DNA from 2 places in the Planifilum fimeticola genome. Region 1 is predicted to be linked to the other one. Evidence: predicted binding sites of a transcription regulator. Region 1 holds the regulator's gene; the other holds the start of a gene.
What was found. The regulator CtsR, encoded in region 1, represses protease genes until heat stress. The targets are predictions, from matches to a motif close to ATGGTCAATAAAGGTCAAACA.

Region 1 (15,214 bases):
ACGCAGTTCCCACATAACGGTTCCATCAATTTCCGCGCAGGCTTTCGGGTTGTCCTGACGTACGGGATTCGGTTTCCACGGGTGGCTCTCTGGGGGAAATTTGGGGAATGGATTTCGGAAGGCGGTTTGTCGGGAGGCATTGCGGAACGGGGGGAAGCTTACCAAAAAGCATCCCCCGAAGAAAAAGTGTATCCCTCACTTCCATTCTGCCACAGGAAACCGTCCATGGCCAGCGTCTTTCATCCGCAAAACGGCCCTTGGGACCCTTGAGGTTTACTTCCTTCCGGGTTTTCTTATCCCGTCGCCGCGATCACGTCATGGATCAAGACCGGCTTTTCCGCGCGGTCCCCGATCCGTATGCCGGCACGGATCTTCTCGATGATCTCATCGACGCGCTCGCTGTTTGCATGGATGGTTGCGAGGGGCTCTCCCTTTTCCACCGAATCCCCGATCTTTTTGTGCAGCACCAGACCCACCGACAGATCGATCTCCGATTCCTTCGTGGTTCGACCGGCGCCGAGCATCATCGCCGCCATCCCGATCCGATCGGCGACGATCTCCGCAACCACCCCTTTTTCCCTCGCCGGAACCTCGATTTGATAAGCGGCCCGCGGAAGCCGGTCCGGATCGTCCGCCACGTTCGGATCGCCTCCCTGACTTGCAATCCACTCCCGAAACTTCTCCAAAGCTTTTCCGCTTCGGAGAACCTCCCTCAGCTTTTCTTCCGCCTCCTCCGCGGTTCCGGCCTTGCCTGCGAGCACCACCATCTGCCCGCCGAGGGCCAGGCACAGCTCCTCCAGATCCTTCGGCCCCCGTCCCTGAAGGGTCTCAATCGCTTCCCGCACCTCCAGGGCGTTGCCGACTGCATAGCCGAGGGGCTGGCTCATATCGGAGATGACGGCCGTCGTCCTCCGGCCCAGCCGGTTGCCGATGTCCACCATCGCCTCCGCCAGGGCTCGGGCGTCCTCCAGCGTCTTCATGAAGGCGCCGGAACCCGTCTTCACGTCCAGCACGATCGCATCGGAGCCGCCGGCGATCTTCTTGCTCATCACCGAGCTCGCGATGAGCGGGATGGAATCCACCGTCGCCGTCACATCGCGCAGGGCGTACAATTTCTTGTCCGCGGGCGTCAGGTCGGCCGTCTGGCCGATGACGGCGATTTTATGCCGGTTCACCTTATCAATGAACTCTTCTCTGGTAAATTCCACGGTAAAGCCTTCGATCGACTCCAGCTTGTCGATCGTGCCGCCGGTATGCCCCAGACCCCTCCCGGACATTTTGGCCACCGGGATGTCCAGGGAGGCCACCAGGGGAGCCAAGACGAGAGTGGTCGTGTCCCCCACGCCTCCCGTGGAGTGTTTGTCCACCTTGATCCCTTCGATGGCCGACAGATCGACCTGTTCGCCGGAACGGACCATGGCCATGGTCAGATCGGCCCGCTCCCGTTCGGTCATGTCCCGGAAGTAGATGGCCATCGCCAGGGCGCTGACTTGGTAATCGGGAATTTCCCCCTTCGTATACCCTTCAATGATGAACCGGATCTCTTCCGCACTCAATTCCCCGCCGTCGCGTTTTTTCGCAATGAGATCCACCATTCTCATCGTCGATGCGCTCCCTTTCCCGCGATTTTACAGCGTGATGACGGTCTCCAGGGCCACTTCGATCATGTCGTTGAAGGTGGTCTGCCGCTCCGCCGCCGTGGTTTCCTCACCGGTCAACAGATGATCGCTGACCGTCAGGATCGTGAGCGCCTCCACGCCGTGTTTCGCCGCAAGGGTGTAAAGGGCGGTCGTCTCCATCTCCACCGCGAGCACGCCGTGATCCATGAACTTCTGCACGATCGATTGATCGTCGCGGTAAAACAGATCGGAGGTGAAGATGTTGCCCACGTGAACCCTCAGTCCCCTGGACGTCGCCTGTTCATAGGCGGCCTTCAGCAGCGAAAAGCTGGCGATGGGCGAAAAATCCCACCCGCCGAAGGCGTTCCGGTTCATGCCGGAATCGGTGCAGGCGGCCTGGGCCAGGATCAGATCCCTCACCTGCACATGGCGCTGCATGGCGCCGCAGGTTCCGACCCGGATGAGGCGCTTCGCCCCGTATTCCCGGATCAATTCATTGGCGTAGATCGCGATGGAGGGGACGCCCATCCCCGACCCCTGGACCGAGACGCGCTTTCCCTTGTATTTCCCCGTAAAGCCGAGCATGCCCCGAACCTCGTTGTAACAGGAGACATCCTCCAGGAAATGCTCCGCGATGTGCTTCGCCCGGAGGGGGTCGCCCGGCATCAGGACCGTCTCCGCAATCTCCCCCGGTTTGGCTCCGATATGTACGCTCATGAACGTTCATCTCCTTCAATGGGAATTGATGCCGGAACGGAGCGCGCCCGAAGGCGCGCTCCGCACCGACCGGCGATTTTCACTTTAGATCCTTTAGGAAGCTGGTGCCGTTCTCCGGCAGGGGGACGCCGAAATTGTCCGCGATGGTCGCCCCGACGTCGGCAAAGGTTTGGCGGAGCGGCAATTCCTTCCCTCCCGACAAAAACCGCGGAGAATAAACGAGGAGGGGCACCCGTTCCCGGGTGTGATCCGTCCCCCTGAAGGTCGGGTCGTTTCCGTGGTCCGCCGTGATGATCAAAAGGTCCTTCTCCGCCATCTTGTCCAGCACTTCCGGAAGGCGCCGGTCAAACTCCTCCAGAGCCCGGGCATACCCCTGCGGATCCCGCCGGTGGCCGTACTTTGAATCGAAATCGACGAGATTGATGAAGCTGAGCCCGGTGAAGGGTTCATCAAAGGTGGCGACAAACTTGTCCATGCCGTCCATGTTGGATTCGGTGCGAATCGTCCGGGTAATCCCCTCGCCGTCATAGATATCGGTGATCTTTCCCAGGGCGATGACGTCCAAGCCGTGGTCCTTCAACTCGTTCATCGTCGTCCGGCCGAAGGGTTTCAAGGCAAAATCGCGCCGGTTGGCCGTCCGGGTGAACCGGCCCGCCTGCTCCCCGACGAAGGGGCGGGCGATGATCCTTCCGATCCGATAGGGATCATCCCGGGTGATCTCCCGGCAAAATTCGCAGATCCCGTACAGTTCCTCGAGGGGGATCACCTCCTCATGGGCGGCGATCTGCAACACCGAATCGGCGGACGTATACACGATCAGCGCTCCGGTCCTCATATGCTCCTCGCCGAGCTCCTGGATGATCTGCGTACCGCTGGCCGGCTTGTTGCCGATCACTTTCCGGCCCGTTTCGGCTTCGATTCGCCGGATCAGTTCATCGGGAAACCCCTCCGGAAAGACGCGGAAGGGTTGATCGATATACAGCCCCATGATCTCCCAATGTCCCGTCATCGTGTCCTTGCTGCGGGAGGCTTCCTGCATTTTGCCGTAATAGGCCATGGGCCGCTCCGCCGCCGGAATTCCCGGAATCGGGCGGATGTTGGACAGCCCGAGCTTCGCCATGTTGGGCATGCGGAGCCCGCCGCACACCCGGGCGATGTTGCCGAGGGTGTCCGCCCCCGCGTCATCGAAATCCGCCGCATCCGGCGCTTCCCCGATGCCCACCGAGTCCATCACGATCAGGTGAATCCGTTCAAAGCTCACGACTCATCCCCTTCTCTCCTTTAGTGCGGTTTTCGCGCTGTCCCCTATCAGTTTCTGTTACTCCCACAGTCATAAATACCACAGTCCGCCTTCAAATCAAAGCGGTCGGCGGCGAAAATCGTGAATTTCCGTTGAAGGGGCGGAGGGCGCGCGCACCCGGATCGCCCCCGGGATGCAACGCAAAGCGATCCTGCTCAGCTCCGCCGCCACCGCGGAAAGATGCGCCCCGTTCGCTGCCTGTACGCCTGATACGCCTCCCCGAACTGATCGAGCATCATCTGCTCCTCCCGGGAAACGCGAAGAAAATACAGGATCAAGAGGGACAGGAAGGGGGACCAACCCGCGATCCAGTTATGCAGGATCAGTCCCTGGACGGCTCCCCACAACATGCCGGCGGCATACATCGGATGCCTCACATATTGGTACACACCATGGGTGATCAATTCATGCTCTTCCCTCAATTCGAGAGTGGGGGACCAGTTTCTCCCCAAATCCGCATGGGAGCGCCAAAAGAACCAAAGGGCCGCCGCGGAGACCCCGATGCCCAGCCATGTCGTCCAGGACGGCAGCCGGTAATCGGCGAAGTCGAGGAGCGAAGTGAAGGCATAAATCAGCGGGATGAAGACGATCCCGACGGCCATCTGCGCCAGCAGAAACTTCTCCAGTGCCGTTTTGCGGGCGACCACAATCCGGTTTGACTTCACCCGTCTCTCGTAGGGCCGGCGAATCATCTGCATCACGATCAATCCCAGAAAATACGCGGCGATCTGAAACATCTCGGCGTTCCTCCCCATTTCCGGATCGGGAGACGGCAGATGAAACCCCTCCCTCAATCGCAAAAAAGATTGGCGGGCAAGGAGGGCGAAAAGCGGGAAAGCGGGGGTGAGGACAGGAAACCGCACGACTTTGCCACAAGAGCATCACTGTTTACGCCCGAAAGTCCCGAAAGCGCTTCCAAACCGCCTTGCAGATCAGGGCGCTTATCGGCTGCGAAAGGACCGCCGCCTCCGGCCGGGTCGACAGGCACACCGGTCAACGGCCGGCCTGTTCTTCTTGCCGTTTTGCAAAATCGTCAATGGCTTGAACAGCCAACTGAAAGGCCTTAATTCTCCTTTCCAGAAGGGTTTTTTGCGGGCTGCCTTCCTTGGATTTCGCATAAATCCTCTTAATCGAAGGGAGCAAACCCGCCAGGACATGACGGGCTTCCGCCAGCTCTTCCTGTGTGTAAGGATGCGGCTCTTGATACCAGGTGCTTTTCAACATGGAAAGGCCGATGCGAAAGGCCTTGAGCCTTTTCCTTATCAAGGCGGTGTTTGCGCCTTTTTCAGCCATCTGATCCAAGGCGTTTTCGCTCTTGCGGATGGTTGATTGAAAGGATTGGATGGATTCGGATTTCACGCTGTCGGATACATTCTCCATTGTTTGGGCGCTCCTTCTCTGTTAATGCCCACGGCAATGCGAATCCCCGGTCATATCACGTTTCACGGAAAGGTTTATGAAAGAGGTTGAGCAACAGGGATGATTTTATGTTTTTTTGAATGGGTGGCAAGGGTTTTTCCTCATTTTATCGACCCGGAGGTGTCCGGATATAAGCGTCCTGTTTCTCAAAATCCCGCTCCACCGATGTGCGACCATTATCTGCCGAAACTCCTGGCCGCGATCCGTTCGGTGGAGAAGGAGGAACTGTGGCTTCGTGAAGGGGAAAACTTAAACAGCATCGGCGGAATCGCGCTGCACCTCTGCGAACACGTCCGGCGAAACGCCCTGTATCTGGGGGAAGGAGACGCCTCCATTTCCCGGGGAATCGAAGAGCATTTTCCGCACCTCCCCCTGTCCCCGGAGGAACTGGCCGCCCGGGCGGAACAAGCCTTCGGCGAGTGGCGGCGGGCGATGGAAGCCCGCCTCTGCAAGACCGGTTCCGGATGCCACCCGGAAAAGGGCGAATCCGGAAGACGAGATGCACCGGGTCTATCACCCGGTGGAGCATACCGGCGATCACCTGGGACAGATCGTCGACCGGGCGAGGCACCTCGCCGGCCGCTCCTTCGGGTTCGCTCAGGAAGGACCGAACGAGCGGCAGCTGCGGGAGAGGATTCAATCGGCGCTTGATCCTTCCCTTCGCGATTCCTGAAGGGTGACGGCCTCCCGATACAGCCGCTCCGCCTCCCGGCGGTCTCCCGCAAAGGAACGGCCCCCGTACCGCTCCTCCACGTACCGGGCCGTCAGCTCCTCCATCGGCTCCCGCAGGGCGGGGTGAGCCGCGGCCATGCGCCGGACGTATTCCCTCGGGGTTTCATCGGGATGGCGGGGATATCCGGCCCGCTTCATCCGAAGGAGAAACCGGCGATAAAGCCGGCGCATCCACGTGTCGGTGGAGGAATAGGCAACCCCGGCGGCTTGCGGTTCCGCCTTCCGGCCCGCGGGGATAAACTCCCGGATCTCCCGGTGGGAACGGCTTCTCTCCCCCGACGGCACCTCCCTCTGAAGCCGCCGGAAGAAGAAGACAAACACCGCGGCCATCACCGCTCCCAGGAACAGCGGCCCCAGCCAATCCCAACCCTCTGGCGGGACCGCTGCCGCCTCGGAGGCATCGAAAAGGAGGGGACTGGTCTCCTGCCCTTCAGACATGGACGGGAGTTCCAACTTCCGCGAGCCCTTCGAAAGGAACGCCACCAGATGCTGGACCATCCACCCGGCTCCGTACAGCAGAGGAGACAGCAGCAGGATCAGCCCGCGGACGACCAACGAATAAAGGAAGGGACCGAAAAACGTCAGGCTCCATCCGGCCGTCAGGAAAAGGCAGATTCCCAGCCACTCCATCCCGCCGAAGCCGGCTCCCCCCATCTGCCGGGTTCCTCTCCACAGGGCCGCCATCCGCAACCCGGCCCAGGTGAACAGAAGGGGAAGCGCTTCCCCGTCCCAACCGTCGCGCACGGAATAGACGGAAACAAACAGGGAGACCGCGAGCAGAAGCAGTCCGTCCCGGCGGGTTTCATCGATCAGATCATCCCTGAAAAAGGCGGGGTCCCGCACCATTCCCCTCCACATCCGCTGAACCAGCCACATTCCCAGAACGACGAAGCAGATCAAAAAGGCGGAGGAGGGCTGAGAGGTCCCCTTCCATCCGGCCCACGCCCCCAGCACCACCGCTCCCGCCGCGGCCGGATATGCCGCCTTGGGACGGGTGAGGATCTCCGGGGCGAACAGGGCGGACCCCAAGGCCAGGAGCAGGGCGATCCCCGAAAAGTAAAGGGCCGCTTCCCTGCCGACGGATAAAGCTCCCGACAGCACCAGGAAAAGGAGGGAGACAAAGAGGGCCTGGCTAAGCAGGGTCACGGCCCTCCCGGCATCCATCCGCTTCATGCCGGCCCCTCCTCTCTGACCAACAGGTGACGGTGACGAGAGGGAGGGAGGCGGCGGAATCAAGCCCTTCCACCTTCTCATCGGGCTCCCTGAAGCAGACGAGGATCAAATCGTGTCCCCGCCTCCGGAGCTCCTCCGCGGCGGAGGTGAGATTTTCATCCCAATATCCCGTCATGACGACAAAAAAAGACGGGTTTGAGACCTCCTCGCGGATCCGGCGCAACAGATCGGCCAAAGGCTCCTGGGCCTGGGGAAGCAGGCGCCCCAAGGCGGTCTCCACCGCCTCCAGGTGTTCCGGGGACCTTCCGGGCGGAATGGAAAAGCTGCGGCGGCCCCGCCAAGAACCGTTGGAATAAAGGCCGTATTCCAACCCCAGCTCTTCCGACCGGCGAAACAGCGCGGCGGCCAGCCGGCACTGTGCGTCCACCCGCCGCGGAGAGGAACCCAGCCAATGCGGCTCAAACAGCTGATGGTTCAACACCCCGTACAGCACCGTCCGGGAGCTTGTCTCGAACTGCTTGACCAACCATTTCCCGGTCCGGGCCGATGCCGCCCAATGGATGTGCCTGTAGGGATCGCCCGGCCGGAACTGACGTACTCCCCAGAGACGGGACGGATCCTCCTGGTACCAGCGGCGGACGGCCACTTCCCCGATCCATTCCCGGAACCGGAAAGGAATCGCGTCTCTTTCCATCGGTTTGGGTCGGACCAAAATGCGACACCCGGATTCCAGCCTCTCCATCCGCTCTTCCCACCCCAGCCCGTCACTGTAGCGGATTTCCGCCGTCGGCAGGATCTGCAGGCCCCTTCTGACGCACCGCAGGCGATGGATCCGCTGCACCCGCTGACGGGGAAGGAGATAGGTAGCGTAGCGAAGAAGATGGGACCCGCCGCCTTCCTCCAAAAGAACCGTGCCCTCCGGCAGGGGCTGTGACAGCTGAAGCCACGGAACAGGAAGCCAGGCGGTATTTTCCAGGATCGTCCGCAGCTCGATCTCCTCCCCTTCCCGCGGGCGCCCTTCGGAAATCGTGACGGAATACCGGATCTTCCCCCCGACGATCCGCCCCCAGAGGCGGGTGTAGCCCCATACGCCCCCCAGGAGGAGAATCAACACCCCCACGACCTTCACTTTTCGATCGCCGATGGTTCCGCATCGTCCTCCACCGGCACGGGAACTTCCTTCAAAACATCCAACACCACCGACTCCGGGGTCACCCGTTCCATCCGGAGATCGGAGGCGAGAACCAGGCGGTGGGCCAGCACCCGGGGAGCCAGGTATTTGACATCGTCCGGAATCACGTACTCCCTGCCGCGGATTCCCGCGAGGGCCCGAACCGCCGTCCCCAGCGCAGCCGCCGCCCGCGGGGAAGCCCCCAGCACCACGCCGTCGCGGTCGCGGGTCCGGCGCACCACTTCCAGCAGGTAGGTCTCCACGTCCTCGGACAGGCGGATTCGGCGCGCCTCCTCTCGGAGGGCGAGCACATCCTCGGGTCCGATCACCGGCCGGACCTCATCCCTTCCATTCCCTACGCCGGTCATGCGGAGGATCCTCCGCTCTTCCTCCAGTCCGGGATATCCGAGGGACACCTTCATCAAAAAGCGGTCCAGCTGGGCCTCCGGCAGGGGAAAGGTCCCCTGGGATTCCACGGGATTCTGGGTCGCCATCAGAAAAAAGGGCCGGTCCAACGGGCGGGGCTCCCCGTCCACGGTCACCTGCCCCTCGGCCATCGCCTCCAGAAAAGCCGACTGGGTCCGGGGAACGGCCCGGTTCACCTCGTCCGCCAACACGATCTGACTGAAGAGGGGACCTTCGCGAAAGCGGAACTGGCCGGTGGAAGGATTGTACACCACCGTCCCTGTCACATCGGAAGGGAGCAGGTCGGGCGTGCACTGAATCCGCTTGAAACGGCAGCCGACGCAGGCGGCAAGGGTTTTGACCAGGGTGGTCTTTCCCACCCCCGGCACATCTTCCAACAGGACGTGGCCGCCGGAAAAGAGCCCGACGAGCAGGAGCTCCAGAGCCTCCTCCTGTCCCACCACCGCTTTCTCCGTCTCTTCCCGGATCTTCTCGAAAGCATCATGCAACGTCGTCATCATGATCCTCCTTGTTCGGAGACGAGTAATCACCCAATTGAATGATTTTCTAGATGTCGGAAAAATTCCTTCATCCCGTGAAGGAGATTCCTTTCAGAAAATGCGATCCTTAGGGCGTTGAAACCTGGTTGCGCCTCCGACAAAATAAAAGGCCCTCCCCCCGCCCGGCGGCGGAAGGAGGGATTTTTCTCATTGACGCGAAGGGCTGAGCTCGCTCCCCTCGACGACCAGTTTTCCGTCCTTCACGTCGATGCGCACGGTGTCGCCCCGCTTGATCGTTCCGCGGAGCAGCTCCTCCGAGAGGCGGTCTTCGATGTGCTTCTGGATCACCCGGCGCAGGGGACGGGCTCCGTAGGTGGGATCGTAGCCCTCCTTGGCCAGGTGTTTCTTGGCCTCGTCGGTGAGGACGAAATCGATGTCCTGCTCCTTCAGACGCTTCCGCAGTTCCTCGGCCATCAGAGTGACGATCTCCCGCAGGTGGACCTCCTCCAGGGAGTGGAAGACGATCACGTCGTCGATCCGGTTGAGGAATTCCGGGCGGAAGGTCCGCTTCAACTCCTGCATCACGTTTTCCTTCATCGCTTCATACCCGGTATCCTCCCCGGCGGTGAAGCCCAGTCGGGTGTTCTTGCGGATCATGTCCGCCCCGACGTTGGAGGTCATGATGATCACCGTGTTGCGGAAATCGACGGTGCGCCCCTTCCCGTCGGTGAGGCGGCCGTCCTCCAACACCTGCAGCAGCACGTTGAACACTTCGGGGTGAGCTTTTTCCACCTCGTCGAAGAGAACCACCGAATAGGGCTTGCGCCGCACCTTTTCGGTCAGCTGTCCTCCTTCGTCATAGCCCACGTATCCCGGCGGCGCTCCCACCAGCCGCGCGGTGGAATGCTTCTCCATATATTCGGACATGTCGATGCGGATCATCGCGTCTTCGTCGCCGAACAGCGCTTCCGCCAGGGCGCGGGCCAGCTCCGTTTTCCCGACCCCCGTCGGACCGAGGAAGATGAAGGAACCGATGGGCCGCTTGGGATCCTTCAGCCCGGCCCGGGCCCGGCGAATCGCCCGGGACACGGCCTTGACGGCCTCTTCCTGGCCGATCACCCGCTCATGCAGGATCTCCTCCATCTTCAGAAGGCGCTCCGATTCTTCCTCCGCCATCTTGCTCACGGGAATCCCCGTCCAGCTGGCCACCACTTCGGCGATATCCTCCGCCGTCACTTCCGAATCGGTTTTTCCCTGATCCTCTTTCCAGCGGTTGCGGGTGGCCTCCAGCTCCTCACGCAGTTTTTGCTCCCTGTCGCGGAGGGAAGCCGCCTTTTCGAACTCCTGGCTCTGCACCGCGGCATCCTTTTCCTTCTTGACGGCCTCCAGCTTTTGCTCCAGTTCCTTCAGCTCCGGGGGAACGGTGTAGGAGCGAAGGCGCACTTTGGAAGCGGCTTCGTCAATCAGGTCGATCGCCTTATCGGGGAGATAGCGGTCCGTGATGTACCGGTCCGAGAGCCGGACCGCCTGGGTGATCGCCTCGTCGGTGATCTTCACCCGGTGGTGCGCCTCATAGCGGTCCCGGAGCCCCTCCAGGATGAGGATCGCCTCCTCGGGGGAGGGCTCGTCGACGACGATCGGCTGGAACCGGCGCTCCAGGGCGGCATCTTTCTCGATGTATTTCCGGTATTCATCCAGGGTGGTGGCTCCCACGCACTGCAGTTCGCCCCGGGCCAGAGCCGGCTTCAGGATGTTGGAGGCGTCGATGGCCCCCTCGGCTCCTCCGGCGCCGATCAGGGTGTGCAGCTCGTCGATGAACAGGATGATGTTGCCCGCCTGGCGGATCTCATCCATGATCTTTTTCAGGCGGTCCTCAAATTCCCCGCGGTACTTGGTCCCGGCCACCACGGTCCCCATGTCGAGGGTCATCACCCGTTTGCCCCGGAGGGTTTCCGGGATCTCCCCGTCGACGATCCGCTGGGCCAGGCCTTCGGCGATGGCCGTCTTCCCGACCCCCGGCTCCCCGATCAGGACGGGATTGTTTTTGGTCCGGCGGGACAGGACCTGGATCACCCGCTCGATCTCTTTGCTCCGCCCGATCACCGGGTCCAGCTTTCCTTCCCGGGCCGCCGCCGTCAAATCCCGCGCGAGGCTGTCCAGGGTAGGGGTGTTGGCGGCGCTGCTGCCCTGATGGGAAGAGACCGTCTCGCTGCTGCCCAAAAGCTGCAGCACCTGCTGCCGCGCCTTGTTGAGGCTGACGCCCAGGTTGTTCAGGACCCGGGCCGCCACCCCTTCCCCTTCCCGGATCAGGCCGAGCAGGATGTGTTCGGTGCCCACGTACGTATGACCCAGCTTGCGCGCCTCATCCATCGACAGTTCGATCACTTTCTTGGCCCGGGGGGTGTAGGCGATGTTGATGGGCTGCCCCTGGCCGCGGCCGATCAGGGATTCCACTTCCTTCTGGATCTTCTCCAGGCCCAATCCCAATCCGATCAGGGCCTTGGCCGCAATGCCCTCTCCCTCCCGGACCAGCCCGAGCAGAATATGTTCCGTTCCGATGTTGCTGTGTCCCAACCGGACCGCTTCCTCCTGGGCCAGGGCCAGCACCTTATGCGCCCGCTCGGTAAACCGGCCAAACATCATCGTCTCAACACCTCGCTTGAAAAGGATGGATTCCGACTCCGACTCTCCCTTTGCTCTCGACCCTCTAGGACCGCTTTTCCTGCGCCAACCGCTCGCGGATCAGCGCGGCGCGCCGCTTGTCGCGCTCTTCCGGGGTCAACACCTGTCCCGCCTGATGCTGCAAGAACCCCGGCTGAGTGATGACCATCAGCTCATTCATCACGTGGGCCGACACATCGCGGATCAGTCCGAGATCGACTCCCAGCCGCACATCCGAAAGCCGGCTCATCGCTTCCTTGGAATCGATCACGCGGGCGTTGGCCAAAATGCCGTAGGACCGGTACACCCGATCCTCCAGCTGGACGGGGGAGATCTCCATCAGATGGGCTCTGGCGTTCTTTTCATGCTGGATCAGCTGCTGCACCACTCCCTGCAACTTGTCGAGAATTTCATCCTCGGTCAGCCCCAGGGTGACCTGGTTGGATACCTGATACAAATTTCCGAGGGCCTCGCTTCCTTCCCCGTAAATGCCCCGCACCGCCAGACCCACCTGGGTGATGGCGGGCAGAAGCCGGTTGAGCTGTTCCGCCATGGCCAGCGCCGGCAGATGCACCATCACCGAAGCGCGGATCCCCGTCCCGACGTTGGTGGGACAACTGGTCAAAAACCCGCATTTCTCGTCGAAGGCGTAGTTGAGGCGCTTTTCGAACCAATCATCCAGCTGATCGGCCAACCGCCAGGCGTCCACCAATTGAAAGCCCGGAAACAGGCACTGGATGCGCAGGTGATCCTCCTCGTTCACCATGATGCTGACGGCTTCGTTGCCGCTCAGGATCACGGCGCCGTGGCGGGACTCCTCCGCCATGTTGAGGCTGATCAGGTGCTTCTCCACCAGAACGCGCTTCTCCAGATCGGTCAGGTCCGCCATCGAGATCCATTTGGCGTCGCTCAGGACGGGATTGTCCCGTCCCCGGCGATAGACCTGCTCCACCCGGTGGAGCACTTCCTTGGCCTGGTGTTCATCGGCCACGGTGGGAAAGGGAAGATCGGCCAGGTTGCGCGCAATCCGGACCCGGCTGCTGATGACGATGTCGGACTGGGGCCCTTTTCCCCGCATCCATTCGCTGACGGAATTACGGATATAACGATGGAGCGACACGCGCGATCCACCTCCCTAACTGTCCAATTTTCCCTGCAGTTCCCGAATCCGGTCGCGCAGGCGGGCCGCTTCCTCAAATTCCTCGGCCTGAACACACCGGGAAAGTTCGGCCTTCAGCCGTTCGATCTCCCGATGGATCTTCAACCTTCCACCGGTTCGCTCCGGAACCTTGCCCCGATGGGAGGTGTGCCCGTGAACCCGGCGGAACAAGGGATCCAGCCGATCCTTAAAGGTCCGGTAACAGTCCATGCATCCAAAACGACCCATCTTGGCAAATTGTCCGTAGGTCAAACCGCAGGTCGGACAGCGAAGTCCGGTGGATTGGACCCGTTCCGACCTGCTCCCCTGGGAAAGGTCGGGGTTGAGAAGGCCCGACAAGAGATCCTGAAAGCTGAATCCGGTATCCAGCCCGGTAAATTTCTCCCCTTTTTCCTTGGCGCACTCTTCACACAGGTGATACTCCGTCTTTTCACCGTTGATGATTTTCGTGAAATGCAGGGTGGCCATTCGTTTGCCGCACTCGTCGCATAACATGGCGGCTCACTCTCCTTTTCCCGCGAATAGGATGGTCACCATCGCCCGCATGATCCGGGCGCGAACTTGATCCCGCAGAGGCACCGGCAGCTGCATGACGTCACGGGCGATGATGCGCCGCATGAGTCGGGCCTCCCGGGGGGTCATCAGCTCTTCCTCCCGAAGCCGATCGATGATGTCCTCCGCTTGGGCCTGGCTGATCGCCCCGCCGATCTGGCGCAGCAGGAGATCGTAGACGCTCCCCGGGGAACCCAGCCGCACCCTGCGAATCCGGATGTAGCCGCCGCCCCCTCGCTTGCTCTCCACTATATACCCTTTTTCCACCGTAAAACGGGTGCTAATCACGTAGTTGATCTGCGAAGGAACGCACTGAAACCGGTCGGCCAGCTCGCTCCGCTTGATCTCGATGATCCCGGACCGGCTTTGGTCGAGGATCTTTTTCAAGTGGTGCTCGATGATATCCGAAATGCTGGGCATCGAACAACCCCCTGTTGACTTTGACTAACTTTGACCTTCACTTTTTATTATAAATCCATTCGCGGGAAATGCAAGGGGTTCTCCGAAAGAGACCTGAACGATTCTCGACGCGCAGTCCATCCGTTGATTCATTACCATTTTTCCCGCCGCCGGCGAGCTTTCATACAAACGCGCATCCCGGACAAAAGCGAAAAAAGCGGCGGAAGACATGCGCCGCCGCCCGGGTGTTTGGCTTCTCGGCAGGGAGCGATGTTCCGCCCCCGCTCCATGTGCGAGAATTCCTCGAGGGAAGATTCACCCCGGTTTTTTGGACTCGAAGTTGTCCTGACATTCCAAGAGGGGACCCCGCCCTCCCGTTTATCCGGAACGCACCTCCTTGACCCCCGTCACCCGGCGCACTTCCTCCAAAATCTGCGTCGTGGAGATTTCCTCCGAAAGGCGGATCGTGAAGGAGATGTTGAGCCAGTCATCCTCCAAATCGCCCTCATCGATGGTCACCTTGCGAATGCTGGCGCCCATCCGCCCCAGCAGGGAGGCGATCTCCCCCAATTTCCCCGGTTCGTCCCTGACGGAGACCACGATCTTTTTCAGGCGATGGCGCCTGACCAGGATCTTTTCCAGCCGGTTCAGCAGCTCCAGGCTGACCAGGGCGAGGATCGTGGTCAACACCGCTCCGAACATGTAGCCGGCTCCCACGGCGAGACCGATGCCGGCCACCACCCAGAGCGAAGCCGCCGTCGTCAGCCCGCTCACCGTCAATCCGTGCCGGAGGATCGTCCCCGCCCCCAAAAAACCGATGCCGCTCACCACCTGGGCGGCCAGCCGGGCGGGGTCGGCCCGCACGTTTTCCTCCTTCATGAACTCGGAAAAACCGTAGATGGAAATCAGCATGATCAAAGCCGATCCGAGGCAGACGAGGATGTGCGTCCGGAAACCGGCCGGATGCGCGTCCCTCTCCCGCTCCCATCCGATCAGACCGCCGAGCAAAACAGCCATGAACAGGCGATATGCCGTCTCCCAGTAGGGGATGGTCCATACGCTGCTCACCCCGTCGCCCTCCTTGTTCGTCATTCTCCGCCGGACCCCCCGCCCGGCGGCGGGAATCAGGATGGGTCTCCGCACGCCTTCAACAAGACGGGCAAAATGTCCGGGAACCGGTCCACCACGACATCGGCATCCTTCAGCTCATCCGCCCGTCCGAACCGGGTGTAACCGGGATAGCGGCAGCCGATCACCTTCAGGCCGTTGGCCTTTCCCGCTTCGACGTCGGATTTCCGGTCCCCCACCATGAAACCGCCGGAGACCCCGTGTTCCTCCATCAAAAGGCGAACCAGTTCATCCTTTGTCTCCGTTTCATAGTCCCCCGCCCCGTAAACGCCGGAGAAG
Region 2 (15,214 bases), on a different contig from region 1:
ACTGCTTTTTCCCCTTGGCCAGGGCGAGCTGAACCTTGGCGAAGCCGTTGCGGAGGTGGACATCCAGCGGGACCAGGGTGTAACCCTTCTGCCGGGTCAGACCGATCAGCTTGCGGATCTCCTCCTTGTGGAGGAGCAGCTTTCGCGTCCGCGTCGGATCGGGGTTGAAGCGGTTCCCCTGTTCATAGGGGCTGATGTGCATGTTCAGGAGAAACACTTCCCCGTTGTCGATCCGGGCAAAGCTGTCCCGCAGGTTGACCCGTCCCTGCCGGATCGACTTGATCTCCGTCCCGGTGAGCACGATGCCGGCTTCATAGGTATCCTCAATGTGATAATCATGAAGCGCCTTTTTGTTTCGGGCGATCACCTTCATCCCGTTCCTGGCCACCGTGCTCACCCCTCCCCCGAAAAGTCGCATCACTTACTATAGCAACGGCGTGGATGTTTGTCAACAAGACGGGGCATGCCCTCGCCCGAAAGCGGCCTCATTTTTGCTTCTTCCGCTTGCCCTTTTTCCGCTTTCGCTTTCCATCCTCCCGCTCCCGCAGGCGGCCGCGCTTTCCTTTCCTTCGGCCCCGCCTGTCCGTTTTCGCCGGTTCGTCCTCTTTTTCTTCCTTGGAGACCAGTTCGAAATCCACCTTGTGCTCGTCGATGTTGACACCGGTCACCCGCACCTTCACCCGGTCTCCGATTCGGTACACCTTTCCGGTCCGCTCCCCGTAAAGGCTGTAGGTCTCCTCGTCGTAATGGTAATAGTCGTCGTTCATGTAGCTGACATGAACCATGCCTTCGACGGTGTTTTCCAGCTCCACGAAAATCCCGAAGGAGGTGACGCTGCTGATCAGCCCTTCGAACTCTTCGCCGATCCGGTCCATCATGAATTCGGCCTTCTTCAGATCATCCGTCTCCCGTTCCGCCTCGATGGCGATCCGCTCCCGCTTGGACGCCTGATCGGCCGTTTCCGGCAGCTGCGCGTTCAGCTGATCGATTCGCTGCAGGGAGAAGAATTCCTCCGTCAGCACCTCGCGGATGATGCGGTGAATCATCAGGTCGGGATACCGGCGGATCGGCGAGGTGAAATGGGTGTAATACCGGGCGGCCAGCCCGAAGTGGCCCAGACACTCGGCCGCGTAGCGGGCCTGCTTCATCGAACGGAGCATCACCGTGCTGATCAAGGTCTCCTCCGGCTTGCCCTCGATTTCCTCCAGGAGCTGCTGCAGGGCGCGGGGGCGGATCTTGTCCGCCTGCCCCCGAACCGAATAGCCGAAGTGCGTGATAAATTCGAAGAAGGACTGCAGCTTCTCCGTGTCCGGCTTTTCGTGGATCCGGTAGAGGAAGGGGATCTCCGCACGGGCGAAATGGGCGGCGACCGTCTCGTTGGCCGCCAACATGAACTCTTCGATCAACGACTCGGCGATGGTTCGCGGCCGGCGGACGATTTCCACCGGTTTGCCCCGGTCGTCCACCTTGATTTTCGCCTCGCTGAAGTTGAAATCGATGGCTCCCCGCTTCATCCGCCGCTGACGCAGAATCCTGGCGAGCCGGGCCATCAGCCGGAAATCGTCGACGAGGGGCTCGTAGCGCTCGATCAGTTCGGGCTCCTCATCCACCAAAATGCGCTTCACGGCGTCGTAGGTCATCCGCTCCCGGGTGCGGATCACGCTGGGATAAATATTGTAATCCACCACGTCCCCCTGTTCGTTCAGTTCCATATCGCAGGTGATCGTGAGCCGGTCCACCCGCGGATTGAGACTGCAGATGCCGTTGGACAGGCGCGGGGGAAGCATCGGAATGACCCGGTCCACCAGATAGACGCTGCAACCGCGCCGGTAGGCTTCCCGGTCCAGGGCGCTTCCTTCCTTCACGTAGTAGCTCACATCGGCGATGTGCACCCCGAGCCGGAAATGGCCGTTAGGCAGCCGTTCCACGGAAACGGCATCGTCCAGATCCTTCGCATCCTCTCCGTCGATGGTGACCAGCGTCCGGTCCCGCAGATCGCGGCGTCCCTCGAGCTCCTTCGGATCGATGGTTTCGGGAATCTGTTCCGCCTCCCGTAGCACGTCCTCGGGAAATTCCTCCGGCAGCTGATATTTGCGGATGATGGACAGGATGTCCACCCCCGGGTCATCCTTGTGCCCCAGGATCTCCGTCACCACCCCTTCGGCGCTGTGCCGCGCGTCGGGATAGTGGTGAAGCTGGACCACCACCTTTTGCCCTTCCTTCGCGCCGTTTCGTCCCTCCGGCGGGATGAAGATGTCCGCGGGAAGCCTTCGGTCATCGGGAATGACGAAGCCGAAATGGCGGGAAGGGGACGTGAAGGTTCCCACCACAAAGGTGCGCCCCCGTTTGAGAATGCGCACAACCTCCCCTTCCGGCCGGAGGCCGTCCCGCTTCCCCCCCTGCAGGCGGGCGAGGACGAGATCTCCGTCCATCGCTCCGTTCAAATCGTTGGGGTGAACAAAGACATCCGGCTTTCCGGGGGTATCGGGAACGACAAAGCCGAACCCTTTGGGATGTCCCTGCAGAGTGCCTCGCACCAGGTTGAGCCGTTCGGGCACCCCGTACCGCTTCGACCGGGTGCGCACGATTTTCCCTTCGGCTTCCATTCCTGCGAGCAACCGCTGAAATTGCTCCCGGTCCTCATCTTCCTCGACCCCGAAGGTTTCCAACAGCTCCTGAAGGGTCATCGGTTTGTATGCCTGTTTTTGCATAAACCGAAGAATATCCTGTTCTTGGGTCACCCTACTTCTCCTCTCTGATTTCCTCTCGCGTCACGCGCTGAATAAAATTTTCCACATCGGCGAACAGCCGCTCCCGTTCCCGGTCCAGAGTGATGATGTGGGAAGAGTTGGCGTAGGATTTGAACTCCTTCTCCTCCGAACCGAGACGCTTCAGAATGTACCGGCCGCTGGAGGGTTCGACGGTTTCGTCCCGTTCCGATTGAATCACCAGCGCCGGCACGGTGATCTCCGGCAAGCGACGGCGCACCTGTCGGATCAGCCGCAGAAGGTGGCCGACGGAGACGAGGGGCAACCGGTCGTAGGGCACCAGGTGCTCCTCGATATGGGCTTCCTTGACTTCCCGCCGCGGCAGATACGGCCTGAAAAAGCGCACCAGGGGAGCAAAAACGGCCCGTCGGTCCTTCAACCAAATGGGGGCGCACATGGAGATCACCCCGTCGAGGGGACGATGCCTGGCGAGATCCAGCACCAACAGCCCTCCCATCGACAGTCCCGCGGCGAACACACGTCGGACGCCCGCGTCCCGGCACAACCGGTCATAAGCCTGAAGCACGCTTTCCCGCCAGTCCATCCAAGTGGTCCCTGCCAACTCCTCCGGGCTGGTCCCGTGTCCCTTGAGCAGGGGCGCATGGACGGAAATCCCCCTTTTCCTGAAATAGTCCCCCATCGGCCTCAATTCCGCCGGGGAACCGGTAAACCCGTGCACCAGCAGCAATCCGATCTCTCCGCCCGGATAAAAAAAAGGTTCCGGTGAACGACGAACGATTTTCATGAACCGCCTCCCGTTTTTTGCGTTATTATTTTCTCCAAGCTTTGCGATGATCTATCCGTGAAGGAGCAAGCGGACCGCCCTGAAGGAAACATGTGTCCCGCTTCCTTCTTTCCCGCGTCCCGACGGACTGGACAATTTTACCATAACACAGACCGCCGTCGAAAAGAAAGGGTTAAGGGTCCATCGGTATCGATACGGAAAAAGGGAAGGGGGATGCCGCAAACGATCCCGCCCCGGTCGAACGGCACGGCATGCCCCCTCCCCTCTCGCGCGCAGGAAGCGGCCGGAGAATATCTCCGGCCGTCCGTTTATGCGTCCCGAAAGAAAAAACAGCAAGGCGGAACCTCGCTGCTTCAATCCCTCTTCACTTGACGAAGTAGCCGACCAACAGCGTCAGCAGGATAAACAGGGTGGCCAACACCACCGTGATCCGGTGAAGCAGGGCATCGATCCCCCGCGCCTTGGCTTTCCCCATCAGGTGCTCGGCGCCGCCGGCGATGGCTCCGGACAGTCCGGCGCTTTTGCCCGATTGCAACAAAACGACGACGATCAAACCAATGCTGACGATCGCCAGCAGAATTTTGGCCGCCAGTTCCAAGGTATATCCACCTCCGCCCACACTTCCACTGCAGTAAATGTAGCACAAGCCCGGGGGCTTTGCAACCGCGAAAAGGGATCAACGGAAAAAAAGGGATGCATCCCGCGGGCCCGAAGCCCTTTCCGGGGTGCATCCCTGGGCGTGAGACACGTCAACCCTTCAGATTGTAAAAGGCCGCTTGTCCCGGATACCGGGCGCTGGCGTTCAGCTCTTCCTCGATCCGGAGGAGCTGATTGTACTTGGCGACCCGATCGGTCCGGGAAGGGGCGCCGGTCTTGATCTGTCCCGCGCCGGTTGCCACCGCGATGTCGGCGATGGTCGTATCCTCCGTCTCTCCGGAGCGGTGGGAAATGACCGCCGTGTACCCCGCCCGTTTGGCCATCTCCACCGCGTCGAAGGTCTCGGTCAAGGTTCCGATCTGGTTCACCTTGATCAGGATGGAATTGCCCACGCCGGCTTCGATTCCCCGGGACAGCCGCTCGGTGTTGGTGACGAACAGATCGTCCCCCACCAGCTGAACCTTTCCGCCCAGGGCTTCCGTCAGCTTTTTCCATCCCTCCCAATCGTCTTCGGCCAATCCGTCTTCGATGGAGACGATCGGGTACTTCTCCACCAGCTCCCGGTAATAGGCGATCATCTCATCGGCCGACTTGGTCACACCCTCGCCCGCCAAATGATAGGCGCCGTCCCGGTACAATTCGGTGGAGGCCACATCGAGGGCCAGCCGGACATCCTCGCCGGGTCGGTAACCGGCGCGCTCGATGGCGGCCATGATCGTCTGAAGGGCTTCCTCATTGGAAGAAAGGTTGGGAGCGAAGCCCCCTTCGTCACCCACCGAGGTGGCCAGCCCCTTCTCCTTCAGGACGGATTTCAGGCTGTGGAACACTTCCACGCCCATCCGCAGCCCTTCGGCGAAGGACTTCGCCCCCACGGGCATGATCATGAACTCCTGAATGTCCACATTGTTGTCGGCGTGCTTGCCGCCGTTCAGGATGTTCATCATGGGCACGGGCAGCACCTTGGCGTTGAAGCCGCCCAGGTAGGCGTACAAAGGCATGCCGAGGGCCTCGGCGGCGGCGCGGGCGACGGCCATGGAAACCCCCAGGATGGCGTTGGCACCCAGTTTTCCCTTGTTGGGAGTGCCGTCCAGGTCGATCAGCAGCCGATCGATCGCCACCTGCTCCAGGGCGTCCATTCCCTCCAGCTTGGGCGCGATTACGTCGTTGACGTTTTGAACCGCCTTCAGCACCCCTTTTCCCAGGTAGCGCTCCTTGTCTCCGTCCCGCAGTTCCACCGCCTCATGGGCCCCCGTCGAGGCGCCGGACGGGACGATCGCCCGGCCCCGGGCTCCCGATTCCAGATACACTTCCACCTCCACGGTGGGGTTTCCGCGGGAGTCCAGCACTTCCCGGGCGAGCACGTGGGTAATCGTCGTCATGGATTTGGATCCTCCCTCCGTAAGGTTCTCCGCGTCAAAGCGCGGAGGGGCGTGTTATCCTGTCGCGAAAGCTCCGTCCAAACTCCGGGTCAGAGGACGATGGAACGCCCCGTCATCTCCTTCGGCCGGGGCAAGCCCAGCAGGCGCAGGATCGTCGGAGCGATATCCGCCAAAATTCCTCCCTCCCGCAGTTTCACCCCTTCGTCCGTGACGATGAAGGGCACCGGGAAGGTGGTGTGGGCCGTGTGCGGACGGTTCTCCGCATCCAGAACCATGTCGGCGTTTCCGTGGTCGGCGGTGATGACGGCGACGCCCCCTTTGGCGAGAACCGCTTCCACCACCCGACCCAGGCATTCGTCGACGGCTTCCACCGCCCGGACCGTCGGTTCCAGCTTGCCGGAGTGGCCCACCATGTCCGGATTGGCGAAATTGAGGATGATCACGTCGTGCTTCTCCGCCGCGATCTCCTTCAGGAGCGCTTCGGTCACCTCATAGGCGCTCATCTCCGGTTTCAGGTCATAGGTGGCCACCTTGGGGGAGTCGATCAGAATCCGGTCCTCCCCCGGAAATGGATCTTCCCGGCCTCCGCTGAAGAAAAAGGTGACATGGGGGTATTTCTCCGTCTCGGCGATGCGCAGCTGACGGAGACCGTGTTGGGACAGGACCTCGCCGAGGGTGTTGTCCAGATCCGTCGGCCGGTAGGCCACATACCCCTGCACCGTCTCGCTGAAGTGGGTGAGACAGACATAATACAGGTTTTTCGGCCGTTGGGGTCCCCGGTCAAAGCCGCGGAAATCCTCGTTGGTGAAGGCGAGGGAAATCTGGATCGCCCGGTCGGGGCGGAAGTTGTAAAAGATCACGGCGTCGTCGTCTTCGATCAGACCCACCGGTTGATCCTTTTCATCGACGATCACCGTGGGCATCACAAACTCGTCGTAGACGCTCTTTTCATAGGATTCCTTGACCGCCTGGACGGGATCCCGGTATTTGGGTCCTTCTCCGTAGACCATCGCCCGGTAGGCCTTTTCCGTCCGGTCCCAGCGGCGATCCCGATCCATGGCGTAATACCGCCCCTGAATCGTGGCGAGCCGCCCGGTCCCCAACTCCTCCATCTTGGAGAGCAGCTGCCGGATGTATCGGATGCCGCTGTCGGGCGCCACATCCCTCCCGTCCAAAAAGGCGTGGACCAGCACATCGGGGACCTGCTGCCGGGCCGCCAGCTCCAGGAGGGCGAACAGGTGGTCGATATGGCTGTGAACCCCTCCGTCCGACAGCAATCCGTAAAGGTGCAGCTTGCTCCCGTGTTCCTTCACGTGGCGGATGGCTCCGAGGAAGGTTTCGTTTTCAAAAAAGCTCCCCTCCCGGATCGCCTTCGTCACCCGGGTCAGATCCTGGTAGACGATCCGGCCGGCACCGATGTTGAGGTGACCCACTTCGGAGTTGCCCATCTGTCCCTCCGGCAGGCCGACGGCCTCGCCGCTGGCCTGAAGAAGGGTGTGGGGATAGCGGGACCAATAGCGGTCAAAGTTGGGCTTTTTCGCCTGGGCGACGGCGTTCCCATGGGTTTCCTCCCGAAGGGCAAAGCCGTCCAGAATGATCAGAGCCACCGGTTTTTTGCGCTCGTTCATCCTTTCTCCCTCCCGGAAGCCGCGGCGGCGACCAGTTGCCGGAACGACTCCGGATCCAGGCTGGCTCCCCCCACCAGGGCTCCGTCGATGTCGGCTTCGGCCAGGAACGACCCGATGTTGTCCGGCTTCACGCTTCCGCCGTACAGGATGCGCACTTCAGCTGCCACCTGCTGATCGTAGAGATCGGCGATCGTCCGGCGGACGAATCCGATCACCTCGCCGGCATCCTCCGCCGTGGACGCCCGGCCGGTCCCGATGGCCCAGACCGGCTCGTAGGCGACGATCAGCCGCTTCACTTCCTCCGATCCGAACCCGTCCAGGGCCCGCAGGATCTGCTCCCGCACCACATGCTTCGTTTTTCCGCTTTCCCGCTCCTCGAGCGACTCGCCGACGCAGAGGATGGGTACCAGACCGTGTTTCAGGGCGGTCTTCCCTTTCCGGTTGACCGACTCGTCCGTCTCGGCAAAATAGGCCCGCCGCTCGGAATGGCCGATAATCGTGTAGCGAACGCCGATATCGGTCAGCATCCGGGCGCTCACCTCGCCGGTGTACGCCCCCTCTTCGGCCCAGTGCAGGTTTTGCGCCCCGATTCCGATGCCGGTTTCCTCCGCCGCCTCGACCAGCGCGGGAAGGGCGGGATAAGGCGCGCAGATCACCGTTTCCACATTCCCGGGCAACGATCCCGAGCGAAGGGTGCTGAGAAAGGACAGCGCTTCTTTGACGGTCTTATGCATCTTCCAGTTTCCTGCGATGACGGGAATGCGCATGGCTGTCCCCCTTTCTGTGATTAGTCCCGGTCGTCCAGCGCGGCCACACCCGGGAGCTCTTTCCCCTCCATCAATTCCAGGGAAGCCCCGCCGCCGGTGGAGATGTGGTCGATTCGATCCGCCAGACCCGACTTTTCGATGGCCGCCGCGGAATCGCCGCCTCCAACGATGGACCGGGCTTTTGAATCCGCCAGGGCCCGGGCGACCGCATTCGTCCCCTCGTCGAAGGGTTCCTGTTCGAAGACGCCCATCGGCCCGTTCCACACGACCAGTCTGGACTGGCGGATCACTTCGGCAAACCGCTCGCGCGTCCTCGGCCCTATATCCAGCGCCATCCGGTCGGGGGGAATCGCCTCCACCGCCACCGCGCCGATGTCTTCGGGCTGCTCCAGCCGGTCCGCAACCACCACGTCGATCGGCAACAGCAGGTGCACTCCCTTTTCCCCGGCCAGCTCGATCAGCCGGCGGGCCAGATCCACTTTGTCCTGCTCCAGGAGGGATTTGCCCACCTCATGCCCTTGCGCTTTGATGAAGGTGTTGGACAAGCCCCCTCCGATCAGCAGATTGTCCACCTTGTTCAGCAGGTTTTCGATGACGCCGATCTTGTCCTTCACCTTGGCCCCGCCGATCACCGCCGTGAAGGGTCTCTCCGGCGACTCCAGGGCCTCGCCCAACACTTCGAGCTCCTTCTGCAGCAAAAAACCGGCCACCGCAGGCAGGTGACGGGCGATCCCCTCCGTGGAGGCATGGGCCCGGTGAGCCGCCCCGAAGGCATCGTTGACGTACAGATCGGCCAGCTCGGCAAAAGCCTTGGCCAGTTCCGGATCGTTTTTCTCCTCACCGGGGTGGAAGCGGACGTTTTCCAGGAGGAGGATCTGCCCCTCCGCCAATCGGGACACCCGTTCCGCCACCGAGGGGCCGATCACGTCGTCCGCCTTTTCCACCGGTTTTTCCAGCAGTTCCGACAGCCGCTCGGCCACGGGGGTGAGCCGCAGCTCCTCCTTGACCTGCCCCTTCGGACGGCCCAGATGGCTGGCGAGGATCACTTTGGCTCCCCTCTCCGCCAGGTGACGGATCGTGGGGAGCGCGGCGCGGATCCTCGTGTCGTCGGCCACTTTTCCTCCCTCCAGAGGGACGTTGAAGTCCACCCGGCAAAACACGCGTTGACCCCGGACGTCCACATCGCTGATCGTTTTCTTTTTCACGAAGTCCATCTCCCTCCGCACATGAGAAGGAGGAGAAGGCCTCTCCTCCGTTCCTCTCATATTCTAGGCTTTCAGACCCCGCTTGACAATATAAGCGGCCAAGTCGACCACGCGGTTGGAGTATCCCCATTCGTTGTCGTACCAGGCGACCACCTTCACCATGTTTCCTTCCATCACCATCGTGGAGAGCGCGTCGACGATGGAGGACCGGGAATCGCCGTTGAAGTCCTTGGACACCAGCGGCTCCTCAGTGTAGCCGAGAATCCCCTTCAGATCCCCTTCCGCCGCAAGGCGCAACGCTTCGTTGACCTCCTCCGCCGTCACTTCCCGATCCAGTTCGGCCACCAGATCGACGACGGACACGTTGGGGGTGGGAACGCGCATGGCAAAACCGTTCAGTTTCCCTTTCAGCTCCGGCAGCACCTTGGCAACGGCCGCCGCGGCCCCCGTCGTCGTCGGGATGATCGACATCCCGGCCGCCCTGGCGCGGCGCAAATCCTTGTGGGGAAGGTCGAGGATCTGCTGGTCGTTGGTATAGGAGTGGACCGTGGTCATCAGCCCGCGGCGCACGCCGAATTTTTGGTGAAGGACCTTCACCACCGGCGCCAGACAGTTGGTGGTGCAGGAGGCGTTGGAAATGACGTGATGGTTGGCCGGATCGTAGCTGTCCTCATTCACTCCCATCACGATGGTAACATCTTCGTCCTTGGCAGGAGCCGAGATGATCACCTTCTTGGCTCCACCCTGCAGATGCTTGGCCGCATCCTCCCGTTTCCGGAACCGGCCGGTCGACTCCACCACCAAATCCACCCCGAGTTCCCCCCAGGGGAGGTTGGCCGGATCCCGCTCAGCCAGCACCTTCACCGGGCGGCCGTTAACCGCAAAGCCCTCATCGGTCACTTCCACATCCGCCTCCAGGCGGCCGTGAACCGAATCGTATTTGAACAGATGGGCCAGCGTGCCCGCGTCGGTCAGGTCGTTGACCGCCACCACTTCCAGTTCGGGATGATCCATCAGCGCACGAAAAACATTCCGACCGATCCGTCCGAACCCGTTAATGCCGATTTTCGTCTTGGCCATCACATTCACCCTCCGATCCCTCATGGTTTATTGGGAAAGTCAAAGCATTACTGCGCTTTCTCCAGAATGGCCCGGGCCGCCCCTTCATCGGTTATCAGTGTATCCCGGCAGGCGACCGAACAAATCGCGGCGATGGCATCCGCCTTGCTGGCTCCTCCGGCCACCGAGATGATCCGCTCCATCCGCTGCAGATCATCCAGCCGGATCCCCACCGTCTTCATCCTGTGGACGATCTCCCCTTGGCGGTTGAAGTAATATCCGAAGGCCTCGCCCACCGCCTCCTTCTCCCGAAGATGACGCAGCAACTCCATAGAAGATTTGCGACGGACGGCCATTTCCATGGCGCCGCCGATTCCGTGCACCGCGATCCGGGCCGTTTTCAACAGCTCCAACACCTCGCGGATGTGCGGTTCCCGGATCACCGTGCGGTAAGTCTCTTCGCTCAGCTGGTCGGGAACATGCATCAGGCGGTAACTTCCCCCGGTCTTCTTGGCCATGAGCGAAGCGATGTAGTTGGCTTCCAGCTCCACTGCCTCTCCCAGTCCGCCTCGGGCGGGCACGAAGGTGGTCTCCTTCAGCTGCGGCGTCGGGGCCATCATCTCGGCGACCGCCGCGACGGTGGTCCCGCCGGCCACCGCCACCACCTGACCGGGACGGGCTTCTTCCCGGAGAAGACGGGCTCCCGCCCGCCCCATCTCCTTTTTCACCCATTGGGACTGATCAGCGTCGCCGGAAACGATGATCACGCGCCGGAGCCCCAGATGACGCCGAAGCGCCTCCTCCAGTTCCGTCAGACCGAAAAGCTCCTTGATCAAGGGCTCCATTTCCGCAAGCAATTCGGCGCCCTGCTGGGTGACGCGCATCCCGAGGGGATCGACGTGCACCAGACCCTGCAACCTCAGGAAATCCACCTCCGCCCGCAGGATTCGCTCCGTCGTCCCCATGGCCGCCGCCAGACTCCGTCGTCCCACAGGCTGCATCAGCTGCAGGTGCCGCAGCGTTTCATAACGCTTGCGCATCACCTCCAGCATGTCGGGCAATAATTTCTTTTGCAGTTCCAACAGCGACTTCATCATCTCACCTTTTCGATCGGGACAATTAATGTCCCTGTATAACAAAATATGTCCCAAGGCGGCAAAAAGAAAAGGAGGAACGGCTTCCACCCTTATTGTATCCGATGGATCGAAGGCTGACAAGGTGCAGGAAAAGCCGTTCCCGCCTCCTCTGCAAAGATTCCCTTGATTGTCACAGGCTCGGATAAAAGAAGCGATCAGCCGTCGTACCTGCGCCGGGCCATCGAGGAGGGAATCCCGAGCTCTTCCCGGTATTTGGCCACGGTCCGCCGAGAGATTCGAAGACCCCCGGCTCGGAGACGGTCGGCGATCTGCTGATCGGATAAGGGCTTGCGCTTATCCTCCCCCTGAATCAATTCCGCAATGCGCTTTTTCACGCTTTTGGCCGCCGTGCCTCCCGAAGCGGAATCGACTCCGGACGGGAAAAAATAACGGAAGGAAAAGAGGCCGCGCGGAGTTTGCACGTACTTGTTTTGGGTGGCGCGGCTCACGGTGGACTCGTGCAGACCCAGCTCCTCCGCCACTTCCCGCAGAGTGAGCGGCTTCAAGCAATCCACGCCGCGATCCAAAAAGGCCCTCTGCTTCTCGACGATCACCCGCGTCACCCGGTACAGGGTTTGTCGCCGCTGTTCGATTCCCCGAACGAGCCAAACCGCCGATTGAAACCAATTCCTGAGATAATCCGCCGCCTTCCGGGCCTGCTCCCCGCCGTCCACCATCATCCGCTGGTATCGGTCGCTCACGGTGAGGCGGGGCAAAAATCCCTCATTGACCAGGACGACGTAATCTCCGTTCACCCGCTCCACGCAGACATCCGGCAACACGTAGCGGGGAGCGGAGGAAGCGAAGGTCATGCCCGGCCGGGGATTCAAACTCTTCAGGCGATCGACCGCCTCCTGCACGCGCCGGACTTCACATCCCAATTGCCGGGCGATCTTGCGGATCCGGCCCCCCGCCACGTCGGGAAGGTGTCTTTCGGCGATCCTGAGAGCCACTTCGTCCGGGGGATCCTCCCGCAACAGCTGGAGACGAAGGCACTCCGACAGGGAGCGGGCTCCCACCCCCGCCGGTTCCAGGGATTGAATCACCTGGAGAGCCCGCTCAAAGGCTTGCGAATCGGCATTAAAGCGTTTACATACGGAGGTGTCATCGATTCTCAGGTACCCGTTGTCATCCAGGTTTCCGATCAAATAGCGGCAAAGGGCCCTCGTGCCGGAATCCAGATGCAGGTAGCGCAGCTGGGACTCCAACGCCTCCGCCAGGGACTCCGACGGAGCCGCCAGATTTTCGAAGGGAAACCCCTCCGCATCGCGGTTGGGGGCTCCCCGCTCCCCCCTCCCGCTTCGCCGGACATACGCCATCCAATCCCCCGGATCGGCATCCAGCAGAGGGACGTCGCTCTCTTCTCTCCCTTCCCCGCTCGGTTCGTCAATTTCCAACACCGGATTCTCCGCCAACTGTTCATGAATATACTGCTCCAAATCCGCCGCGGAGAGCTGGAGCAACTGAATGGCTTGACGCAATTCCGGCGTCATCACCAGTTTCATTCGCTGCTCCTGTATCAGACCGTAACTGATTTGCAAGGCCATCTTTTCCACCTCCGCGCGATTTCGACATCCGTTCAGTCGACGAGCCGGGTTGATTATTCACTCTTTTTCGACTTGAGCAAAAACCTTCCCGCCGAACATTCCCGGGATGAAACCGATCGACGAAAGGGTGACATCCTTCGACGCCTCCGGTCGAAAACCGTGGGTCCGCGTCGCGCTTTCATATCCATTTTACCACAAAAACCGCTGCCTGCTCTCGCGGAATTCCGTGGAAAAGCCTTTTTCGGCACCGACGGTCTCACAAAAGCTCCACCCCTTGATGAAAAAAGCGGAGTTGGTTACAATAATCCGTGGAAAGGGGATCCGGTCTGGAACAAAATTTCCCCTTGCATTTTCTCTCGCAACCCGTTATAATATACTCTGTCGCTGGCAAACACAGCATGCGCCTATAGCTCAGGGGATAGAGCGCTGGTCTCCGGAACCAGGTGCCCAGGTTCGAATCCTGGTAGGCGCACCACATTGGAGCAAAACGGCAGCCGATGAATCGGCTGCCGTTTGTCGTTTTGTTCCAATTGAATCTTGACCTTTTTTGATCTTTGGGGATATGATGATAGTGAGGCGATGACAAAGCGGGGTGAAACGAAACATCCCGCCCGGCGCCCCCGGACGGGGCGAAGGGGCGGCCCCTCACATGCAGGGTTTGTCACAGCCTCATTCAACCCTGCCATCCAAGGAGGAAGCAACCCATGTCCACAATGATTCCCATCGTCATTGAACAAACCAGTCGCGGCGAACGATCCTACGATATCTACTCCCGCCTTCTCAAGGACCGGATCATCCTCTTGGGCACCCCCATCAACGATCAGGTGGCCAACCTCGTGGTTGCCCAGCTCCTCTTCCTGGCCGCCGAAGATCCGGAAAAGGACATTTACCTGTACATCAATTCCCCCGGCGGATCCATCAGCGCGGGCATGGCCATATACGACACGATGCAACACGTCAAACCCGACGTGCAGACCATCTGCGTCGGACTGGCCGCTTCCATGGGTGCCTTCCTGCTCTCCGCAGGGGCCAGGGGAAAACGCTTTGCCCTCCCCAACAGCGAAGTGATGATTCACCAGCCCCTGGGCGGAGCGGAAGGACAGGCTTCGGACATCGAAATCCGGGCCAAGCGGATCCTGCGCATGAGAGACCGCCTGAACAAGCTGCTGTCCGAACACACCGGTCAACCGCTGGAAAAAATCGAGAAGGATACGGACCGCGATTACTTCATGAGCGCGGAGGAAGCCAAGGAATACGGGATCATCGACAAGATCCTCGACCACCCTCCGAAAAAATCGTGAGCAAGGATGGCATTCAAAACCCGGCCGTATTTCGGCCGGGTTTCTGATGCTAGACGTTTTTCTTCAAGGCGTTCACCAAGAATGCCGTCACGACGGTCCCCGCCAGGATGGCGACGAAAAACATCGGGACATGATCGACGGCCTGGAACAAGGCCACGATCGGCCCCCCGTGGGGAACGTGATCGGCCACGCCTCCCAACATGGCGATGACTGACGCCGCCATGGAACCGATCATGATGCTCGGAATGACGCGGAGGGGATCGCGGGATGCAAAGGGGATCGCCCCTTCCGTAATGCCGACCATCCCCATGGCCAGGGCGGCCTTGCCCGCTTCCCATTCCTCGGGATAATATTTCCTCTTGGCCAGCAGCGTGGCCAGCCCCATTCCGAGAGGAGGGGTGCAGATCGCCGGAGCGATCGCCCCCATGATGAAGGGTTGTCCCTCCCCGATCATCGCCGCTCCGAACAAAAAGGCCACCTTGTTGATCGGACCGCCCATATCAAAGGCGATCATCGCTCCCAGGACCAAAGCCAGCGCCACTTTGCCGGCCCCCTGCATGTCGTGGAGCCACTCGGTCATCGCCGACATGATCCCGGAAATGGGGGCGCCGATCCCATGGATAAACAGGAGAGCCGTCAGAAGGGACGTGACCAGCGGAATCACCAGGATGGGCATGATGGGCTGAATCACCTTGGGCACCGGTATTGAACGGATGCCTTTGGCCAGATAGCCCGCGAGAAACCCGGCGATGATCCCCCCGATGAATCCCGCCCCCGCTTCGCTGCCATAAAAGCTCCCGTCGGCCGCAATGTAGCCGCCGATCATGCCGGGTGCCAAACCCGGACGGTCGGCAATGCTGTAGGCGATATATCCGGCCAGGATGGGCACCATGAACAAAAATCCGGTTTCGCCCACTGCCAGAACCGGCTTCCAGATGGAATCGTCGGGCACCACAAACCCTTCCGGCGTCGCTTTTCCCCCGAAGCCGAGGGACAGGGCGATCAACAAACCGCCCACCACC

Region 2: a site for CtsR is predicted at 13,426-13,446, ahead of clpP (ATP-dependent Clp endopeptidase proteolytic subunit ClpP). Genes of this name have one in related genera too.

The regions. Positions count from the first base shown of each region.
Region 1 is NZ_PVNE01000027.1:36,052-51,265, reverse strand. It holds gene CLV97_RS14625 (pyrimidine-nucleoside phosphorylase) at 294-1,601, opposite strand; gene deoD (purine-nucleoside phosphorylase) at 1,629-2,336, opposite strand; gene deoB (phosphopentomutase) at 2,416-3,597, opposite strand; gene CLV97_RS14610 (protein-S-isoprenylcysteine O-methyltransferase) at 3,792-4,373, opposite strand; gene CLV97_RS14605 (hypothetical protein) at 4,630-5,016, opposite strand; gene CLV97_RS18250 (hypothetical protein) at 5,116-5,706, shown strand; gene CLV97_RS14595 (DUF4129 domain-containing protein) at 5,692-6,960, opposite strand; gene CLV97_RS14590 (DUF58 domain-containing protein) at 6,920-8,089, opposite strand; gene CLV97_RS14585 (AAA family ATPase) at 8,086-9,054, opposite strand; gene CLV97_RS14580 (ATP-dependent Clp protease ATP-binding subunit) at 9,244-11,679, opposite strand; gene mcsB (protein-arginine kinase McsB) at 11,744-12,817, opposite strand; gene mcsA (protein-arginine kinase activator protein McsA) at 12,833-13,351, opposite strand; gene CLV97_RS14565 (CtsR family transcriptional regulator) at 13,358-13,828, opposite strand; gene CLV97_RS14560 (MgtC/SapB family protein) at 14,186-14,875, opposite strand; gene CLV97_RS14555 (HAD family hydrolase) at 14,932-15,214, opposite strand, start outside.
Region 2 is NZ_PVNE01000006.1:105,455-120,668, reverse strand. It holds gene smpB (SsrA-binding protein SmpB) at 1-373, opposite strand, end outside; gene rnr (ribonuclease R) at 486-2,711, opposite strand; gene CLV97_RS05695 (alpha/beta hydrolase) at 2,743-3,513, opposite strand; gene secG (preprotein translocase subunit SecG) at 3,878-4,111, opposite strand; gene eno (phosphopyruvate hydratase) at 4,263-5,549, opposite strand; gene gpmI (2,3-bisphosphoglycerate-independent phosphoglycerate mutase) at 5,639-7,177, opposite strand; gene tpiA (triose-phosphate isomerase) at 7,174-7,944, opposite strand; gene CLV97_RS05670 (phosphoglycerate kinase) at 7,965-9,149, opposite strand; gene CLV97_RS05665 (ArsJ-associated glyceraldehyde-3-phosphate dehydrogenase) at 9,213-10,229, opposite strand; gene CLV97_RS05660 (sugar-binding transcriptional regulator) at 10,277-11,302, opposite strand; gene rpoN (RNA polymerase factor sigma-54) at 11,500-12,891, opposite strand; tRNA gene CLV97_RS05650 (tRNA-Arg) at 13,292-13,366, shown strand; gene clpP (ATP-dependent Clp endopeptidase proteolytic subunit ClpP) at 13,596-14,192, shown strand; gene CLV97_RS05640 (PTS fructose transporter subunit IIC) at 14,242-15,214, opposite strand, start outside.